Regions from separate parts of the Pantoea sp. SGAir0175 genome, predicted to be linked through region 1. Evidence: predicted binding sites of a transcription regulator. Region 1 holds the regulator's gene; the other holds the start of a gene.
What was found. The regulator PhoB, encoded in region 1, activates phosphate uptake and scavenging genes when phosphate is short. The targets are predictions, from matches to a motif close to CTGTCATAAAACTGNCNNAT.
Positions count from the first base shown of each region.

Region 2: a site for PhoB is predicted at 6,349-6,368, ahead of pitA (inorganic phosphate transporter PitA). Genes of this name have one in related genera too.

Region 1 is NZ_CP028081.1:3,146,049-3,156,644, reverse strand. Features, by position in the region: gene C1N56_RS14865 (AraC-like transcriptional regulator QhpR) at 1-995, shown strand, start outside; gene C1N56_RS14860 (cell envelope integrity TolA C-terminal domain-containing protein) at 877-1,257, opposite strand; gene C1N56_RS14855 (CsgG/HfaB family protein) at 1,458-2,135, shown strand; gene C1N56_RS14850 (DUF4810 domain-containing protein) at 2,147-2,503, shown strand; gene C1N56_RS14845 (DUF799 domain-containing protein) at 2,500-3,156, shown strand; gene C1N56_RS14840 (AAA family ATPase) at 3,202-6,879, opposite strand; gene sbcD (exonuclease subunit SbcD) at 6,876-8,093, opposite strand; gene phoB (phosphate response regulator transcription factor PhoB) at 8,291-8,980, shown strand; gene phoR (phosphate regulon sensor histidine kinase PhoR) at 8,996-10,309, shown strand; gene C1N56_RS14820 (PstS family phosphate ABC transporter substrate-binding protein) at 10,328-10,596, shown strand, end outside.
Region 2 is NZ_CP028081.1:205,481-216,076, reverse strand. Features, by position in the region: gene C1N56_RS00945 (response regulator) at 1-2,641, opposite strand, end outside; gene C1N56_RS00940 (response regulator) at 2,644-3,270, opposite strand; gene C1N56_RS00935 (hypothetical protein) at 3,500-4,120, shown strand; gene C1N56_RS00930 (hypothetical protein) at 4,297-4,644, opposite strand; gene C1N56_RS00925 (BaiN/RdsA family NAD(P)/FAD-dependent oxidoreductase) at 5,094-6,278, opposite strand; gene pitA (inorganic phosphate transporter PitA) at 6,519-8,018, shown strand; gene uspB (universal stress protein UspB) at 8,097-8,432, opposite strand; gene uspA (universal stress protein UspA) at 8,855-9,292, shown strand; gene C1N56_RS00905 (OmpA family protein) at 9,377-10,267, opposite strand; gene C1N56_RS00900 (Ig-like domain-containing protein) at 10,341-10,596, opposite strand, start outside.

The sequences.
Region 1 (10,596 bases):
GCGGTATCGATTCTGAACTGCTGGCCAGCCCGACACTGAGCCTCGGGCTGGTGAACTATTGCCGCGTGATGGAAGAAGCGGCGCGCCACTCCGGCTTTGATAACTTCGGTTTGCATTACGGCAGGCAGTTCAAACCGCAGTCATTAGGGTTAATTGGCTACATCGGACTGTGCTCGCCGACGCTGGAGCAGGCGCTGCACAATGTGGTGAACGCGTTTCCCTGGCACCAGCACGATACGCTGACGCGGCTGGTGGACAAGGGCGACTGCTGGCGGCTCGATTATCAGGTGCGCCACGGAGCGATCCTGGCACGCCGTCAGGATGCGGAGCTGACGCTCGGCATGTTCCTCAACCTGATTCGCCACGTGGCGGGCAAAAACTGGGCGCCGCGCGAGGTGCACTTTGAACATCCGCGTCCGGAGCAGTGGCACGAGCACTGCAAAGTGTTTGATGCGCCGGTCTGGTTCGATCAGCCGTTTAACTCACTGTTGATCGCGAAACGCGACCTGCAGCGCGCCATGCCGGAGCAGGATGCGATGCTGCTGATGGTGATGCAGGATGCCATTCGCCGCCTCAACAGCAGCGCCAGCGTGCAGAGCGTGGTCGAACAGGCGCGTTCACAGGTCAGCCTGACGCTCATTCAGGGCGAACCGGTACTGGAGGAGATCGCCGGCAAAATGGGGTTGTCGAGCTGGTCGCTGCAGCGACGCCTGCGCGAAGAGGGCATCAGCTTTAGCGCGCTGGTGGATAAGGTGCGCTGCGAAATGGCCACGCACTATCTGCAGCAAAGACAGCTGCCGATCTCGGAGATGGCGCTGCTGCTTGGCTATTCCGAGGTCAGCGCGTTTTCCCGCGCCTTCCGCCGCTGGTTCGGCATCAGCCCGCGCCAGTGGCGCCAGGATGGGCTGGTAAGTCAGGCCGGTGCGGCGCAAAGCCAAACCACGCTGGCTGGTCGCGCTGCGGCGGAGGCGGTAAGCCGCGCGACTGACCAATAAGCTGCCACGCGCGCAAACACAGCGCTTCGTCGCCCTGGGTTTGCGTCACCGCGTAGCGCCCACTGTTCTGCCACTCCAGGCGCACCCAGCACTGCTGTCCGGCATAGCGCGCCGCATCGTGAAACTGCTTATTGAGCTGCTGCTGCAGTGCTTCACTCCAGTGGCAGGCGGCGCTGTCAGCATCGCCCTGCGGCTGGCACTGATTGGCCAGGCTGGGGGCTGGCGCGGACACCTGCTGGCAGGCGCTGAGCCCCACCATCATCACTAACCCACCTGATAGTCTCGCTAATCGATTAATTAAATTCATTAATAAGCCTGCATTTTCGCTAAAGATTCCTGGCGCTGCTGCCGACAGTCTACAGACCGCAGCAGGGAATGCTATGGCATTACTCTGACTGTCGGCATAACCAGAATTTGCCGCCTGGTGGCGGTGTTATCCCTTCCTTTATTCATGGACCAGAAATGCAGAAGAAATATGCCTTTGCGGCACTCTCCTTGTTAAGCGCCGCGCTGCTCAGTGGCTGTGCCACCGAGTCGTCACGCGCTATCGACGCGCCTCAGGTTCGCGCCGCAAGCCAGCCGGCTTATCAGGGCGTGCGCAGCCCAATCGCGGTGGGACAGTTTGATAACCGTTCGTCATACATGAATGGGATTTTCTCCGACGGCGTTGATCGTCTGGGCAACCAATCCAAAACCATTCTGATCACGCATCTGCAGCAGACCAATCGCTTCAACGTGCTGGATCGCAGCAACCTGAAAGAGCTGCAGCAGGAAGCCGACTTCAAACACAGCCAGCAGAACATCAAGGGCGCTAACTACATCATCACCGGTGACATCACCGAGTTCGGGCGCAAAGAAGTGGGCGACCAGCAGCTGTGGGGCATCCTCGGGCGCGGTAAAAGCCAGATCGCTTACGCCAAAGTGAACCTGAATGTGGTGGATGTGACCACTTCAGAAGTGGTGTACAGCGTGCAGGGCGCGGGTGAATACCAGCTGTCAGCGCGTGAGGTGATCGGCTTTGGCGGCACCGCCAGCTATGACTCTACCCTGAACGGCAAAGTGATGGATCTGGCGATCCGTGAAGCGGTCGACCACCTGGTGGATGGCATCAATAATGGCGCATGGCGCCCGGTGAAATAAGGATATTGACGATGAAATTACTGCAACTGAGCGCCGCGCTGATCGCGGCAGGCGTGCTGGCCGGCTGTGCGCCAAAAGGACCGGAGCCGATCTACTACTGGGGTGATTACCAGCAGCAGGTCTACAGCTATTACCAGAAAGACAGCGATCCGCAGAAGCAGATTGATGCGCTGAATCTGGATATCGAAAAGGCCAAAGCGGTGAACAAGCCGGTAGCACCGGGTCTGCACGCCCAGCTGGGCCTGCTGTACGCCAAAAACGGCAATACGGATAAAGCTTTCAGCCAGTTCGCCCTTGAGAAGCAGCTGTTTCCGGAATCGGCGCCGTACATGGACTTTCTGATGAAGAAAAAAGGAGTGAACCAATGAAAAAACTGATTGCCGTGTGCGGCGTATTCGCGGCGCTGCTGCTGACCGGCTGTGCCCAGAATAAGAAACCGTATGACTACAGCGCCTTCCGTGCCAGTAAGCCGGCATCAATTCTGGTGCTGCCTGCCGATAACCGTGCGCCGGATATCAACGCCTCGCACAGCTTCACCTCGCTGGTGACCCAGCCGCTGGCGGAAGCGGGTTACTACGTGTTCCCGGTGGCGGTGGTGGAAGAGACCTTCCAGCAAAACGGCCTGAGCAACGGGCATGAAATTCAGGCGGTGAGCACGAAGCGCTTGCATGACATCTTCAACGCAGACAGCGCACTGTACATTTCGATTACCGATTATGGCAGCAGCTATCTGGTGGTTGATTCGGTGACCACGGTCTCGGCCACTGCCCGTCTGGTTGATCTGCGCAGCGGTAAAGAGCTGTGGCAGGGCATGGCCACCGCCAATGATTCTGAGAACAGCAACAACAGCAACGGCGGCATCATTGGCATGCTGGTGTCGGCGGCGATCAAACAGATCGCCAGCAACGCGGGTGACAAAGCGCACACCATTGCCGGTGTCACCAGCGCGCGTCTGTTAGCGCAGAACGAGCAGGGTGGTCTGCTGGCCGGTCCGCGCTACAAAGCGCCGGTTACGCGTTAATCTCGCTGGCGCGGCGATCAGCTGATCGCCGCGCCACTTCACGCATCACTCGCCCGGCAGCTCCAGTTTACTGTAGCCGAGCCCGTTCATTTTACGCACCCGGATCTGCACCGGGATACGCTCTTTCATCGCTTCCACATGACTGATCACGCCGATGGTTTTCCCGCTGGCGTTGAGCGCATCGAGCGCATCCAGCGCGGTGTCCAGCGTTTCGGCATCCAGCGTGCCGAAGCCTTCGTCGAGAAACAGTGATTCAATGCGCGTTTTATGGCTGACCAAATCGGACAGCGCCAGCGCCAGCGCGAGGCTGACGAGGAAGCTCTCGCCGCCGGACAGCGTACGCGTGTCGCGCGTGGCATCGGCCTGCCAGGTATCCACCACTTCCAGCTCCAGCTCATCGCTGACGCGGCGCTGCAATAAATAGCGGCCGTGCAGGCGATCGAGCTGGCGGTTTGCCAGCCACACCAGATGATCGAGGGTTAAGCCCTGAGCAAAGCGGCGGAACTTGTCGCCTTTGGCCGACCCGATCAGATCGTTGAGGCGGCTCAGCTGTGCCAGTTCCGCTTCGTCAGCGGCGATCTGCGCCAGCAGCGTTTGCTGCTGCTGACGCTGCCGGGTATCGCTGTGCAGCTGCTGCTGCGCTTCCCCCTGCTGGCGTGCGTTGTCACGCAGCGCCACGCGCAGCTGCTCCAGCCGGATGGCGATGGAGCCAGCATCGGCATCGCTGAGCGCAGCCGGGCGCTGCTGCTGGTGATCGCTCAGCCGCTGCGCCAGTCTGGCATGCAGCGCGGTGTGCTGCTGATGCTGCTGCTCCAGCGTTTGCAGCCGCTGGCGCAGCGTCTGCACCTCATCTTCCGCCAGCAGCGCGGCGCGCAGGGCGCTTTCGTCAGCGAAATCACTGAGCAGCAATGCCTGCCGGAAGGCGCTTTCGGCGTCCGCTGCGCGCTGCGCCAGCGTCTGCTGCTGGCTGACAATCTGTTCATACTGACCTTTCAGGCCGTGCAGTTCGCTTTGCGCCTGCTGCCAGCGCTGCAGCTGTTGCGCCAGCGCCTGGTCATGCTGTTGCAGCGTGGCGTGCTGCTGCTGACGCGCGTCCGCCACGCGCCGGTCGCCAAACAGCTGCTGGCGCTGCTGCTGCTGGGCCTGCTGCTGCTGTTGCAGGTGGTTAAGGGCTTGCTGCAGGCTGGCGACCTGCTGCTGTTCACGCGCCAGAGCGTGCTGCAGGCTGCTGCCTTCCGTTTCGCTTTTCGCCAGCTGCGGCTGTAGCTCAGCAAGTAACCGCTCACTTTCCTGCCACTGCTGCCAGCGCTGCTGCAGCGTTTGCAGCCAGCCGGCGCGCTCGGGCGCTGCCGGCAGGCTAAGTTGATGGGCAGCCAGCTGCTGTTCCAGCTGCTGCTGTTGCTGCTGCCATGCCTGCCGTTCACCGCTGACGCGCTGATCGATCTCATCCCGCTGCTGCCGGGCGCTGGCCAGCTGCTGCTGTGCCAGCTGTTGCTGCTGCTGATGTTGCTGCCAGCGCTGCTGCTGTTGCAGATGCGCGTCTTTGGCCTGCTGCAACGTGACGGCCGCCTGTTCACGCGCCTGCAACTGTTGCTGCTGGCGGGCTTCGAGCGCGTCCTGCTGCTGCTGCCAGGCGCTGAATTCTGCGTGCTGTTCAGCGCTGAAGGTAAGCGCCAGCTCACCGCACAGCGCCTGCCAGCGCTCGCGGGTGGCGGCGATCTGCTGGTCGAGATCGGCGATTTCCTGTTGCAGCGCCTGCTGTTGCTGCTGCGACAGTTTAAGCTGCTCGCCCCGCGCGGTGCCGGCTTCCCTGAGCTGCGCCACGTGCGTTTCCAGCGCCGCCTGCCGCTGCTGATTTTCATCTGGCTGCAACTGCTGGTAGCGGTCGATGGCCGGATGCTGGCAGGAGCCGCACAGCGGGCAGGGCTGTTCCGGCTGCAGCCGGGCCCGCTCGTCGGCCAGCTGAATAATGGTGCGCTCCAGCTCGCACAGGCGACGCACATCCAGCAGCGTCTGATGCTCGCGCTTGTACTCCTCGCGCAGCTGCTGCAACGCCAGCGCTTCCTGCTCAGCATGCTGCTGTAACTGCTGCAGTTTAAGCTGACGCTGCTGGCGCTGCGGCTGGAGCGTTTGCCACTGTGCCGCCAGCAGGCTGAGCTGCTGACGTGCGCCGCGCTGCTGCTGATGCTGCGCCAGCGCCGTCCGCAGCGCCGGGCTGGCGATCTCCGCTTCCAGCGAAGTAAGCACCTGCTCCGCCTGCTGGCGCTGCTGCTGTGCCGCGGCTTCTGCCTGTTGCAGCGGCTGTGCCGCCTGTTCGCGCGCCTGCAGCGCCTGCTGCTGCTGTTCGAGCTGGCTTTGCAGTTGTTGCTGCTGCGCGCTGAGCTGCGTCAGCGTTTGCTCACGCTCTTCAAGCCGGGCGAGTTCGGCCTGCCAGCGCGCCAGTTCGCCGCCCCAGCGGGCGACAGCGGCTTCACTCAGGCGAAACGCCTGCTGCTGCGCCAGCTGCTGTTGTAAGCGTTCACTTGCCTGCTGATGCTGATCCAGCGCCTGCTGGCTGAGTAACAGCGTTTTTTGCTGTTCGCTCAGCAGCGCCTGCTGCTGCTCAAGCTGCTGTGCACGGCTGGCGATCTGCTGATCGAGCGGGATCACCTGTTCGCTCAGCAGCGTCTCCAGCTGTTGCTGTTCGGCCAGCGCGCGTTCACGTGCCTGCTGTGCGGCCTGATAGTGGCTTTCACCCTGCTGCAGCGCCGCTTGCGCCTGTTGCTGTTGCTGCTGTAACTGCTGCGCCTGCTGGTTCAGTGTCTGCTGGTCGCGCTGCAGCTGTTCGCGCTGCTGCAGTTTGTCGCGCAGCTTCTCCGCCGGTTCAGCACGCGCCAGCCGCTGACGATCGCCTTCCGCCTGCTGCCAGGCCGTGGCGGCAGCCTGCAACGCCTGCTGCGCCTGCTGTTGCTCCGCGTTGAGCTGCTGCTGCTGCGTCAGCCACTGCTGCTGCTGCTGGGCCTGCGCCAGCTGCTCGCTCAGATCCTGTTCGGTGCGGGTCAGCTGCTCCAGCTGCTGCGCCAGTTCGGCGCGGCGGGCGTCGTCGAGCAACTGCACCGCACCGGCGCGGGCGCGCAGCGTGTCGAGTGCCGCGCGCGCCGTGCGCCAGCGCTCGTAGATCTGCATCGAGATGTGGCCGTAGATTTCGGTGCCGGTCAGCTCCTCCAGCAGCTCGGCGCGCTCGCCGGGTTTGGCATTGAGGAAGGCGGCAAACTGCCCCTGCGACAGCATCATAGAACGGGTGAAGCGGGCAAAATCGAGACCGGACAAGGTTTCGATGGCTTTGAGCTTGTCACCGACTTTATCGGCGACGATCTGGTTGTCCGCCACGCGCGCCAGTTCGACACGCGGCGCCTGCAGTTTACCTTCCGCCAGGCCGCGCGCGCGGTTCTGGCTCCAGAAGGCGCGCCAGGCTTCACCTTTGATCTCAAACTCCACTTCGGCGAGGCACTCAGCGGTGTCACGCGTCATCAGCTGATTTTCGCTCTGCGACAGGCCACCAAGGCGCGGCGTCTGGTGATAGAGCGCCAGACAGATGGCATCCAGCAGCGTGGTTTTACCCGCGCCGGTGGCGCCGGTGATGGCGAACAGCCCGTTGCTGGCAAACGGCTCGCGGCGGAAATCGATAAACCACTCGCCGCGCAGCGCGTTGAGGTTTTTAAAACGCAGCGTCAGAATTTTCATGCGCCCGGATCCTCCAGCGTCGCCAGCGTGCTGCGAAACAGCTGCGTTAACTGCGCGCGCTGTTCATCCTCCAGCTGCTCCTCCAGCGCCAGCCGGCGGGCAAAGACCTCTTCAACTTTCAGTTCGCTCAGGGTTTCGTTCTCCAGCCGCGCCAGGCTGCGCTGACGCTGATCGCGGCTGCGGCGCACCAGCAGCACCTCAACCGGCAGCGCGTCGGTTAGCTGTTCGATGCGGCGCTGCAGATCGCTCAGGTACTCCTGAGTGGTGATTTCGATATCCAGCCACACCGGCAGATCGCCTTCATAGGTGTGAAACGCGGTCAGTTGCTGTTCGATCTCCGCCATCGCGCCTTTTAACATCTGCATCGGCTGGAATGACGGAATAACCAGCGGTGTGACGGACTCCAGCCGGGTGCTAAATTCCAGCAGGAATACGCTTTTCTCACGTCCCAGCTCATCAAAACTGAGCGCAATCGGCGAACCGCTGTAGCGGATGTGATCGCTGTCGGCGATGCGCTGCGCGCGATGTATATGGCCCAGCGCAATGTAGTCGGCTGGCGGGAAGGCCTGCGCCGGAAAGGCGTCCAGCGTGCCGATGTAGATATCACGCACCGAATCGCTCTTGCTGACACCCACGGTGGTGAGATGCCCGGTGGCGATGATCGGCAGCGCGCTGTCCATGGCTTCGCGCTGCGCCACGGCGGCGGCATAACAGTGCTGATAGTGCTGCTCAATCGCCTGTAGCAGCGACAGCTGCTTATCGCGACCGGACTGACCCGCCTGGCTGCGCAGGATGTCGCGCGGACGCAGATAGGGAATGGCGCACAGCAGCGCCCCCGGCGTGCCGTCGCGCTGTTGCAGCGTCAGCACCTGCTGCTCGCCGCCGGGCGTGGCGCTGGTAATGACGCGGGTATTGAGGCAGGCCAGCAGCTCGCGCGATTCATTCAGCGTGGCGACCGAATCATGGTTGCCGGCCAGCACAATCAGCTGGCAGCCGCTGGGCTGCAGCGCCACCACGAAACGGTTAAACAGTTCGCGCGCGTAGCTGGGCGGCGAACCGGTATCAAACAGGTCGCCAGCGACGATCAGTGCATCCACCTGATGCTGCACAATCGCGGCCAGCAGCCAGTCGAGGAATTGCTGGTGCTCGGCGGCGCGGCTTTTGCTGTAAAAGAACTGACCGAGATGCCAGTCAGCGGTGTGAATAATTCGCATGAATGCTCCGTGCCTGCTATCGCAAAGCGGCAGTATAACCGCTTAACAACGCAATGAAAAAAAAGCGAAACCGGTTGTCACAATTGCGCTTTTTATCTGATTATCATGAGGTGGGTTTTTCATAAAAGTGTCACAAAACTGACGCATAATGGCGCCGCAAACCCCCGTGACATGCCGTCACAATCGCAGGAGTAATAATGGCTAAGCGCATTTTGGTTGTGGAAGACGAAGCTCCCATCCGTGAAATGTTATGTTTCGTGCTGGAACAAAACGATTACCAGCCGATTGAGGCTGAGGACTATGACAGCGCGATTGGCAAGCTGATCGAACCCTGGCCAGATCTGATTCTGCTGGACTGGATGTTACCCGGCGGCAGCGGCATTCAGTTCATCAAACATTTAAAGCGTGAAGCCATGACGCGTGATATTCCGGTGATGATGCTGACGGCGCGCGGCGAAGAGGAAGATCGCGTGCGCGGGCTGGAAGTGGGCGCCGATGATTACATCACCAAGCCGTTCTCGCCCAAAGAGCTGATGGCGCGCATTAAAGCCGTGATGCGCCGTATCTCACCGATGGCGGTGGAAGAGGTGATTGAGATGCAGGGGCTGAGCCTCGATCCCTCCTCGCATCGCGTGATGTCCGAAACCACGCCGCTGGAAATGGGGCCGACCGAATACAAACTGCTGCACTTCTTTATGACGCATCCAGAGCGCGTATACAGCCGCGAACAGCTGCTGAATCACGTGTGGGGCACTAACGTGTATGTGGAAGACCGCACCGTGGATGTGCATATCCGTCGTTTACGTAAAGCACTGGAAGTTTCCGGCCACGATCGCATGGTACAAACCGTTCGCGGAACAGGGTATCGTTTCTCTGCCCGCTACTAAACGGAGTCTTTTACCGTGCTGGAACGACTCTCCTGGAAGAGATTACTGACCGAGCTGGCGCTGGTGTGTCTGCCTGCGCTGGTGCTGGGTCTGCTGGTTGGCTATCTGCCGTGGTGGCTGTTACTGGCCGTGTGCGGCGTGCTGTTCTGGCACTTCAAAAATCTGATGCGGCTGTCGCACTGGCTGTGGATTGATCGTTCAATGACGCCGCCCACCGGGCGCGGCAGCTGGGAACCGCTGTTTTACGGCCTGTATCAAATGCAGTTGCGCAATCGCCGCCGCCGGCGCGAGCTGGGCAATCTGATCAAACGCTTTCGCAGCGGGGCTGAATCGCTGCCGGACGCGGTGGTGCTCACCACCGAAGAGGGCACCATTTTCTGGTGTAACGGTCTGGCCCAGCAGCATCTCGGGCTGCGCTGGCCGGAAGATAACGGCCAGAATATCCTTAACCTGCTGCGCTACCCTGAATTCTCCCGCTATATCCGCCAGCGCGACTTCAACAAGCCGCTGACGCTGGTGCTCAATAATCAGCATCACATGGAGTTCCGCGTCATGCCTTACAGCGAAGGGCAGTGGCTGATGGTGGCGCGTGACGTCACCCAGATGCACCAGCTGGAAGGGGCGCGACGTAACTTCTTCGCCAACGTCAGCCATGAACTGCGTACCCCGCTGACGGTGCTGCAGGGCTATCTGGAGATGATGGACGATGCCGGGATGAACGAGCGCACCCGCAGCAAGGCGCTCAGTACCATGCAGGAGCAGACGCGACGCATGGACAGCCTGGTGAAGCAGCTGCTGACGCTGTCACGCATCGAAGCGGCCCCCGCCATTGACCTGAAAGAGACGGTGGATGTGCCGACCATGCTGCTGCTGTTACAGCGCGAGGCGGAAACCCTCAGCCAGGGCCGTCACAGCATCCATTTCCACACCGATCCGCACCTGAAGGTGTTCGGCAATGATGAACAGCTGCGCAGCGCGATTTCCAATCTGGTGTATAACGCGGTGAACCACACGCCGGACGGCACGCGCATCGACATCAGCTGGTTGCGCACCAAACAGGGCGCCGAATTTAAAGTGTGCGACAACGGGCCCGGCATCAGCGAGGAGCATCTGCCGCGCCTGACCGAACGCTTCTACCGCGTGGATAAAGCGCGCTCGCGCGCCACCGGCGGCAGCGGGCTGGGGCTGGCCATTGTTAAGCACGCGCTCGGCCACCACACCACGCGGCTGGAGATCAGCAGCGTGCCGCATCAGGAAACCTGCTTCCGCTTCGTGCTGCCACCGCGCTTGATTGTGGCGAACGGAATCCGCGAGAATGTGGCGCAGTAAACGCCACCGGACTCTGTGATGAAATCGCTGCTGCTCTCTCTTTTATTACTGTGCCCGCTGCTGGCGACGGCTCAGCAAAGCATGCTGACCGGCAACCTGAGCAGCGTGGGCTCGGACACGCTGGGCTATCTGATGACGCTGTGGGGCGAAGATTTCAGCCGTCAGTCGCCGGGTGTCAACGTGCAGGTGCAGGCGGCGGGATCGTCGACGGCGCCGACCGCGCTGGCCGCCGGGGCCGCTCAGCTTGGCGCTATGAGCCGGCCGATGCAGGTGGATGAGCGTCAGCT
Region 2 (10,596 bases), 1.2 Mb from region 1:
CGATCTCAATTTCCAGCTCCAGCGAACCGTCTTCCCACTCATGGCCGATCACCCGCACTTCCACGCCGCCTTCGTGGGTAAACTTGATGGCGTTATTGATGTAATTGGCGATCACCTGGCGGAAGCGCGCAGCATCGATAAACACTTCCAGCCCCGGCGGCGTGTCGCTGTGGTAGTGCAGCGTCAGATTTTTGCCGCTGGCCATGCCGTCAAACAACCGCACCACCGGCAGCACCAGCTGCTCGGTGCTGACCCACTCCGGCATCAGCTCCAGCTGACCGCTCTCAATCTTGGCCATGTCGAGGATATCGCCAATCAGCCCCAGCAGCGTGTTGGCCGACTCGTAGGCGATTTGAATGGCTTCGTTGTCGCGCTGTTTGCGCCCTTCCAGCTCCAGCAGGCCGATGATGGCGCTGATCGGCGTGCGGATCTCATGGCTCATGGTGGCGAGGAACGAACTCTTGGCGCGGTTGGCTTCATCCGCCACTTTTTTCTCCGCCTGCAGCGCCAGCATCAGCAGCTCGTAGGCGGTAACATCCTGCCAGCCGCAGATCAGCCCGGTAATATTGCCCTGCGCATCACGCTGCTCCTGCGCCCAGTGGTGCACCATGCGCGCTTCGCTGCCGTTTTCGATCTCAATTTCCAGATCCTGGGCGGTATCGCCCCACAGACTGTTATGCGCCAGCGCCACCAGTTCCGGATCGTTGACCGCTTCCGGGCTCATCAGCGGATAGAGTTTGCTGATGAGCGGCGACAGCGGATGGCGCTGATCGTAAAGCGAAAAACTCAGACGCTGGGCGTCGACACCGGCAAAAAAGCGCTGAAACGCGCCGTTAGCACTGACCACTTTCCAGTTGCGATCCAGCACATAGACCGGCGTTGGCAGGCCATTCAGCAGCGCATCGCGAAAGCGCAGTTCAGCCTGCAGATCAGCTTCTGCGCGACGGCGATGCTTCACCTCTTTGCCGCGATAGTAAACCCAAGCCAGGCAGGCGATCAGCAGCAGCGCGGTCAGCAGAGTGATGGCGTAAAACTGCACGCGGTACAGCTGCCAGGTGGTGCGCGTGGTCTGCGGTGTGCCCTGCCAGCGGCTGGCAATCAGTGAGATTTCGCTCGGCTGAATGTCAGCCAGCGCCTTATCAATAATGCTCAACAGCTCCGGCTGATCGCGGCTGACGGCAAAGCTCAGCTCCACCGGCGGCAGCGCCAGACGCGACACGATCTTCAGCGGCTGCTGCGCGTAGCGCGCCAGTAACGTGTTCACGCTCAGCTGGTTATCGATCAGCCCGGCGACCTTGCCCTCCTGCAACAGCTGCAGCGCCAGGCTGGCGTTATCTACTTCAGAAAGCTGCAGCGTGGGGAAGCGATCCAGCAGCGCCTGACGCGCCGGATTGCCTTTGACGATACTGAGCTTCATGCCGGGATAGAGCGCCTGCGGCGCATCAGGCTGGTCCGGCACCAGCAGCACCAGCGGCACCTTCAGGTAAGGTCGGGTAAAGCGCACTGCCTCCTGATGGCCGCCATCCTGCGCCACCGCTGCCAGCATAGCTACCTGATGCTGCTCCAGCTGCTGTACGCCGTCACGCCACGAATACGCCGGCACCGGGTTGAAAAACAGCCCGGTGCGCAGCTGGATCAGATGCAGCAGATCAGCGCTGATCCCCTGAAATTCGCCCTGCTCGTCCAGCAGCGCCAGCGGTGCAGAGAACGGATTGAACGCCACTTTCACCTGCGCATGCTGCTGCAGCCACTGCTGCTCGCGCGGCGTCAGGCTGAGCGGATCCTGCAAACGCCAGACGTCCGGCCGCTGCGTCCACTGCCGAGAAATCAGCCGCTGCTGTTCGCCGGGAATGGCGGCGATGGCGGCATTCAGCGCTTTCAACAGCGGCTGATTATCGGCTTTCACCACCAGACGGCTGCCGTACAGCGCGTCTTCCGGCAAAATCGCTGCCAGCGCCAGCTGATTGACATAACTGCGCTCAATCAGAAACGCTGCCGCCAGCAGGCTGCCGAGCGCGTAATCCGCTTCGCCACTGGCCACCGCCGCCAGCGCCGCCTGGCTGGAGGGATAACGCACTATACTGGCCTGCGGAAAACGCTGTTTGATTTGAGCATCGGTAAGAGAGCCTTCGCGCATGGCGAGGCGCAGCGGCGCATCGTAGGGCACCGGCTGTGAGGCCTGCTTCTCCGCGGCGATCACCACCGGACGATTGATGAGAAAACTGTCTGTCGCCCTGAAGGCCGCCGCATCGTGCAGTTCGCGCCCCGGCGAGCTAAACAAGGCGTCCGCCGCGCCGCTTTTCACCGCTGCCTGCGCCGCCGCCTGGCTGGGATAACGCACCATCACCGCCTGCACGCCAAGATTACGCGCCAGCAGTTGCAGATAATCGGCGTAGATCCCTTCCACGCTGTTGCCGCTGCCCGCTGCCTCCTGAAAGATCAGATAAGGCGGCAGCTCCGGTGCCCACACCGCGATGCGCAGCTCATGTTTAATGCGCAGCCAGCGCCACTCGTCACCGCTCAACTCAATATGCATCGGTGCCAGCTTTTCACGGCTGAACAACTGAAATATTTCGGGCTGCGGCTGGGCGGCCAGTAGCGGGCTCAACAGCAGCAGAAGCAGAGTGACCAGGCGCAGCATCGCTACTCCATATGATTACGATTGGCGAAGGTAAAGAGATCGCGCAGGCTTTTGCAGTGCAATTTCTCCAGCAAACGGCCTTTGTAAGTTGAAACGGTTTTATTGCTGAGATTCATGCGGTTAGCAATGCGCATGTTATCCAGCCCCTTCAACAGATAAGTGAACACCTGAAATTCCTGCGGTGACAGCGATTCCAGCAGCCGGATATCGGGATGAGTGCTGCTCTGTTCCGGTGGTGCATTAATACCGGCTAACGGAAAGTAGCCATAACCATTTTGTGCCGCCCGAATTGCGGTGATGATTTCCGGCAAATTGTCTTTTTTACTGATAAAACCATTTGCGCCACAGCGAATACTCTGTATTGCATAGAAACTCTGATTCTTACCTGAGACGATAATAATAATACCCGGAAAACTCCTGGCGCGCAGAGTTTTTACGACTTCAATACCATTTATCGAGTGAATATCAATATCCATTACGACGATTTCCGGGTAATGCTGATCAACCAGCTCGAGTGCTTCGCGACCATCATCAGTTTCGGCAATTAAGGTATGCCCTTCTTTTTCAAGTAAAAAAGTTACAGCCATACGCGCCATGGGATGATCGTCGACGACGATAAAGTTCGCCATGATTCATTTCCTGTCAGTAGCCAAATATAAACTTCCTCTATCCAACTATTAGACTAATAAATTCAACAAATAATCAATAATAATCAAATAACAAAACGTAGGCCATGTCCTACACGACACCGATGAACAATCCCATATCTTTGTAAGAACATTAATCGTATGATCTTTATGTCGCAATTAATCACCCTGTAAACAATTTCACAAACCGTCATAAAATAAGAGCACAAAAATGGGAATGGATATTCTGTTCAACACTGGTGACGATAATAAACCCAAAAAAATCATTATTGCGCTAAGCTGCAATTTTGCGCAGACCGGTTTACAAGAGCTTTGCCGTTCACTCCCGGGATGTGAAGTGCAAACGATACTGGGTGCGCCAGAAGCGATATCAGATGAGCTCATGTTTAGTTATGCCGATTTAGTGATTACCGACCTGCCTCGTGATGCGGCAGGTCTGGCAGAGTTACTTCTCATTCCTGAATGGTTCAAAGGCAGCACGTTGATTTTATTGGATGAAGAAGCTAAGGCGATGCGTCGCACACTCCTGGATGCAGACTTCAGTGATGTGGTAATGAAAAAAGAAAAATTAACGACGCTGCATCAGGTAATACATAATCTGCTGCAAGCTAACCCTGAGTCTATTGAAGAACAGTTAATCGGGAAAAACGCCCTCATACGTGAAAAACGCGTTATTTGTGCTTTATTACGCGGAGTGAAACCGTCGTTGATTGCACGGGAAATGGGACTGCACCCACGTGAAATCAGTCGTAGCAAAATTAATTGCCTGGCAAGAAGCGGTTTTTCATCGCTTAATGCCATGCTGGCGTGCGCATCAAGGACATCACAATGATGTCACTTTTAGTTAATAAAATTTTCTTGCGTTAACAGCGCTCGATTTTTGACACGGAGGGAATAATCCGATAACAACAAAATGCTAACTTTAACAGCGCGACAAAATTTTGTTGTAGCAGCATCCTTTCAGGCTTTAATTTCCCCTGCCATGGCGTGTCCAAAACAAATCAGACGTTAAATACAACCTATCCATACATCGCCTGTCTGGTCGAAAAGGAAAAATTTCCCGGCTGCAGGGCTAATCACCAGCCTTAGCTTACACCTTTGCGGCTGCAGTTCCCCCAGCGCCAGCGTGCGCGCGTCATTGAAATCCGTCACCAGCGCCGGAAAATGCGCCATGCCGTTAATCTGCGCCCGGTACTCGCGCATCATGCCGCGTCGCAGGTGCTGCACATCGTTAGTGAGCCAGCGCGGCAGGCTGTTCGCCAGCTGATGCGCTGCCACCGGCCCGCCGGTATAAGCCAGCAAACGCACGCGCGCCTGGCGCGGCGGCTGAATAAAGTGGTGAATGAACCAATCCATGTATGCGTCTTTCATCCCTGCGCTTCCCCTGTGCTGACCGGCTGGCCTCAGGCTATTTTAAGGACTGGCAGGTTTAAGGTTAATGAGACCAGGCCTACGCGCCGGTCAGTGCAGTCTGACAAATGGGGGAGATTCTTAGTCGTTTGGGTTTGGGTTTGGGTTTGCCCTCACCCCGGCCCTCTCCCGCAAGCGGGAGAGGGAGCGGTCCGCTGCGGGCGGGGAATGCCGTGCGTAACTGGGGAAAATAAGGGGCATGAAGCAGGGGGCAAGTGTGAAAAGCTCGCAGACAAAGACTGAAGATGACCGATTGCACCCTGGCGTACCAGCCCGTTCCCTCTTCCCCTACCAGCACCGCCCAGTTCCCTCTCCCCAACCGGCACCGGCCAGTTCCCTCGCCCGCTTGCGGGAGAGGGTTAGGGTGAGGGAAAAACCACTCGACTATTAAAAAATTAAACCGCCTGCGCGCACGCCCATGCCGAGCTCCACGCCCACTGGAAATTGTAGCCACCGAGCCAGCCCGTCACGTCCACCACTTCGCCGATGAAATAGAGCCCCGGCACGTCGCGCGCTTCCATGGTCTTTGACGACAGCTGCGAAGTATCCACGCCGCCCAGCGTCACCTCGGCGGTGCGATAGCCTTCGGTGCCGTTTGGCTGCACGCGCCACTGGTGCAGCGTGGTGACCAGCTCGCTCTGCTGCTTGCTGTTGAGCTGCTTCAGCGTCACGTCCGGAATCTGCTGCAGCTCCTGCAATACTTCCACCAGCCGCTTCGGCAGGATCTTCGCCAGGCTGTTTTTCAGGCTGAGGTTGGGATGCGCCGCGCGCTGCACGTCGATAAAATCGTCCAGCGGCGTCTCCGGCGACAGGTTGACGGTGACAAACTCGCCCGGCTGCCAGTAGCTGGAGATCTGCAGCACCGCCGGACCGGACAGGCCGCGGTGGGTAAACAGCATCGCCTCTTTAAACAGCGTGCCGTCCTGAGCGGTGATGGTGGTCGGCAGCGCCACGCCGGAAAGCGTGTTCAGCTGCTCCAGCAGCGGCTTATGCAGCGTAAATGGCACCAGCGCGGCGCGCGTCGGATGAACGCGCAGGCCAAACTGTTCCGCCACCTTATAACCGAAAGGCGTTGCTCCCAGTCCCGGCATCGACAGACCACCGCTGGCGATCACCAGCTTGTCCGCGCGAACCGCCGAGCCATTCAGCTGCAGCGTATAACCGTCGTCGTCGCGCGCCACGTTCAGCACTTCGCTGCGCAGCCGCAGCGTCACCTGGCCGGCTTCACACTCCTTCAGCAGCAGATCAACAATCTGCTGCGCCGAATCATCGCAGAACAGCTGGCCGAGAGTTTTCTCGTGCCAGGCGATGCCGTGACGATTAACCAGATCGATGAAATCCCACTGGGTGTAACGCGCCAGCGCCGATTTACAGAAATGTGGATTGTGCGACAGGTACGCCGCCGGTTCGGTGTAGAGATTGGTGAAGTTGCAGCGGCCGCCGCCGGACATCAGGATTTTGCGCCCTGCCTTCTTGCCGTTATCCAGCAGCAATACGCGACGGCCCAATTGCCCGGCCTGTGCCGCGCAGAACATGCCGGCCGCGCCTGCACCAATAATGATAACGTCAAACTTTTCCACGGCCATAACCCACCTGATTGAAAGGCGCTGATTGTAGAGATCTGCGGCTTTTCGCGCCAGCGACAAAAAATTGCCGTAAATGTGTCATATTGTAACTTGCTCATTTTGCGGTCTTTTTGCCTTTAATTACCTGCCGGATGACAAATTTAAGACAAAAAAGAGCTATATTTTTCTTTCCCATAGCGCACGTTGTCGCAGATAATGCGCCGCGTTCATGTCCTCCAAAATGGCGTAACGTTTATGCTACATCTGTTTGCTGGTCTTGACCTAAGCACCGGCCTGTTATTGGTTCTTGCTCTGCTGTTTGTGTTGTTTTACGAAGCAATCAACGGCTTTCACGACACTGCCAACGCGGTCGCTACAGTCATTTACACCCGTGCGATGCGGGCGCAACTGGCGGTTGTGATGGCCGGTGTGTTCAACTTCTTAGGTGTGCTGCTCGGCGGTTTGAGCGTGGCTTATGCCATCGTGCATATGCTGCCAACCGATTTGCTGTTGAATGTCGGTTCGGCGCATGGGCTTGCCATGGTGTTCTCCATGTTGCTGGCGGCGATTATCTGGAATCTCGGTACCTGGTATCTCGGCTTACCGGCGTCCAGTTCGCACACGCTGATCGGCGCCATCATCGGTATTGGTCTCACCAATGCGCTGATGACCGGCACGTCGGTGGTGGATGCGCTGAACCTGCCGAAAGTCATCAATATTTTCCTCTCACTGATTCTGTCGCCGATTGTTGGTCTGATCATTGCGGGTGGCCTGATTTTCCTGCTGCGTCGCTACTGGAGCAGCACCAAAAAACGGGCTCGCATCCACATGACACCTGCTGACCGCGAGAAGATCGACGGCAAGAAAAAGCCGCCGTTCTGGACGCGTATCGCGCTGATTGTCTCCGCCATTGGTGTGAGCTATTCGCACGGTGCCAACGACGGTCAGAAAGGCATCGGCCTGATCATGCTGGTGCTGATTGGCGTCGCACCGGCGGGATTTGTGGTGAATATGAATGCCTCCGGTTATGACATCACCCGCACGCGCGATGCGGTGAACCATCTGGAGCAGTATTACCAGCAGCACGGCCAGTCGCTGACGCACATCGTGCAGATGGCGCCACCGGCGGTGCCGACGCCGGAAGAGTCGCTCGGCGGCCCGCAGGAGTTCCATTGTGATAGCTCCCGTGCGCTTGATGCGATTAACCGTGCGCAGGGTCTGCTGGGTAATCTGCAGAGCTACAGCGATCTCACGCCTGACCAGCGCGGTCAGATGCGTCGTCTGCTGCTGTGCATCTCCGACACCGCGGACAAAGCCGCTAAGCTGCCGGAGACCAGCGCCGACGATAAGCGCTTCCTTAATAAGCTGAAAGGCGATCTGCTCGGCACCATTGAGTATGCGCCGGTCTGGATTATCGTGGCGGTCGCGCTGGCGCTCGGCATTGGTACCATGATTGGCTGGCGCCGCGTGGCGACCACCATCGGCGAGAAGATCGGTAAAAAAGGAATGACGTATGCGCAGGGCATGTCGGCCCAGGTAACGGCGGCGGTGTCGATTGGTATCGCCAGCTACACCGGGATGCCGGTTTCGACCACGCACATTCTGTCATCGTCGGTTGCCGGTACCATGCTGGTAGATGGCGGCGGTCTGCAAAGCCGCACCATCAAAAATATCGCGATGGCCTGGGTATTCACCCTGCCGGTGTGTATTTTGCTATCTGGCTCGCTGTACTGGATTGCGCTGAAGCTGATTTAACGCTTCAGCGTTGCAGGGTTCTGTCGTAGTGCGTTGCGAATACAACACAGCGCGCCGCGACAGAACCCGCTCCCCCTCTCAGTGCCAAATCGCTAAGGCGATCAGGCTCACCACCACCAGAAAACACAGCCCGCTGGTCAGAACAAACTGACCACGCACCCGCTCGCAGCGACGAATAAATTCATCGTCGTGATGATCGCGATAGCGTTTCTCCCAGATATAGCGCACCAGCCGCACCTGCTTGCTCGGCTGACCGTGGGACGTAAAGAAACCGGCACCATCAACATACTGATACAGCAACGGATCGCACCCGCGCAGCACCGCCAGCAGTGAGCGCAACGATGAGAAGTAACGCGCCATATTCACCAGACAAACCACACACAGAGCCCAAAAAAGCGCGATAGTGCTGATCATGTTCCCCTCCCGGCTGGAGCCGCAATGACGTTACCTGCAGCGGGGAAAAGCTGCAGACGCCCCACGGGAAATAAGCCAGCCACAGATGAATCGAATTGCATTGTTGTTATGCGGACCTGAGCGCGCTACCCGGACGGGAGTGGCCCTCATTTTCAGTGTAGGAGATCTGTTTAAATTTTTTCCAGCGATGATTTTCGTTCAGCGCGAGCGAAAAAAGCGATAACCCATGATCTGACTCACAGCCGGGCTTCGGTTTGCAGCATTTGCTACCCACTCTGGCTATACTCGGGATATAACAATTATTCACCTGCGTGGCTGACATTGTGGTTGGTGGCGCTTCATCGCCGTTACGCGCAAAGGATTACGCCAGCCGAACGGCAGAAATTCGGGTTGCCCCAGAATCTTGAGAAAGGAGTTTTATCATGGCTTATAAACACATCCTGATTGCAGTAGACCTTTCCCCGGAAAGCCAGTTACTGGTTGATAAAGCGGTATCACTGGCCCGTCCTTATGATGCAAAGATCTCGCTGATTCACGTTGATGTGAACTATTCAGATCTCTACACCGGGCTGATTGACGTCAACCTCGGCGACATGCAGAAGCGTATTTCGGAAGAGACACACACCGCGCTGCGCGAGCTCTCCACCAACGCCGGTTATCCGATTAGCGAAACCCTGAGCGGCAGTGGCGATCTCGGCCAGGTGCTGGTGGACGCGATTAAAAAATACGATGTCGATTTGGTGGTGTGCGGCCATCATCAGGATTTCTGGAGCAAGCTGATGTCGTCGGCGCGCCAGCTGATCAATACCGTGCATATCGATATGCTGATTGTGCCGCTGCGCGATGAGGAAGAGGAATAACCAGTAAAAAAGCCCCTCGGACCGAGGGGCAAAAGACTGCAATAACAGAACAACTACAACATGGCTTAGGGAAATTCCTGACGCTTACGGCTGTTGGTTCAGCGCCACCCGCACCACCACCCGGCGATTCGGCGCGTTACAGGCAATCTGTGCGGCGCGCGATCCTTCACAATACTCCACCACCGGTTCACTGCTGCCCGCACTGCTGGCACGGATCACCGTGGCCGGCAGGCCGCCGTCAATCAGCATCTGGCGTACCGTAGCAGCGCGCTGCTGGCCGAGCTGGCGGTTGGCGCTGGCGTTACCAATCGGGTCGGTGTGACCAATCACTTCGAGGCTTTTCAGCTCGGCGCGATCGCGCTGCAGCTCGGCAATCAGCGCACCGACCGCGCGGCGGCCGGCGGCGGAGATATCGCCAATCGACGATTTGCCAAAGTTGAACAGCACGTCACCGGCCAGCACGTAGTCTTTGTAGCTGCGCGGCGCGAGGTTGTCACACTTCACGACCGATGACGCACGCGACAGCGCGTGGATCTGCTGCTGCGCCCCGTTGAGTTCCCGCTCCGCCTGCTGACGGCTGACCACCTGTGGCTGGCCGGTGGTGACGTTGCCGAGGCGCACAAAGTAGGTGGTGCCGCCGGCAAAGTTGTCGCGCCACGCCTGGGCGCGCTTACCGCTGTAGCGCGGCGCGTCTTTCATGTAATTATCCAGCGAGTGGCTGCCGGGCTTGAGGCAGAAGACGCTGAAACCGCCCGGCAGCAGCGCGGTCTGGAATTCGCCATCGACATACACGTGCGCCGCGTCTTTGCCCGTTTGCGCGAGGGTGCGGTAGTACACCACCTGGGTCTGCGATGCCGGCACGCCGCTCACCGGCTGATAAAGTTCGCCGAACGGTTTCGCCGCCAGTGCGGTATGACTAAAAGTGGTGGAACCGGCCAGCAGTGCGGCCAGCAGGGTAAGGCTGAAAGTTTTCATAACTCCTCCACGGGTGCCCAACAGGGCACCCGATTAGTATTGATGGTTAACAGGTTGAAAAAGCCACGGCTGATTAATGATTATCCAGTTCGACTTTTACCCCCTGCTGTACCAGCAATTCTCCTTCCACTCCGCTGTGTCGATAAACATCGTAAACCTGACCGCCCTGAGTAATCGTGCCGGCAACCTGCGACCAGTCGCCGAGATCGGTGCCGTCTTTGAGTAGATCAGAGAGTGTAATATTTTCGTCCTCAACATTACTGATTGTTACGCGATAACCAGATTCTAAATTGATGTGATTATCAACGTTATTCAAAAATTCTGTTAGA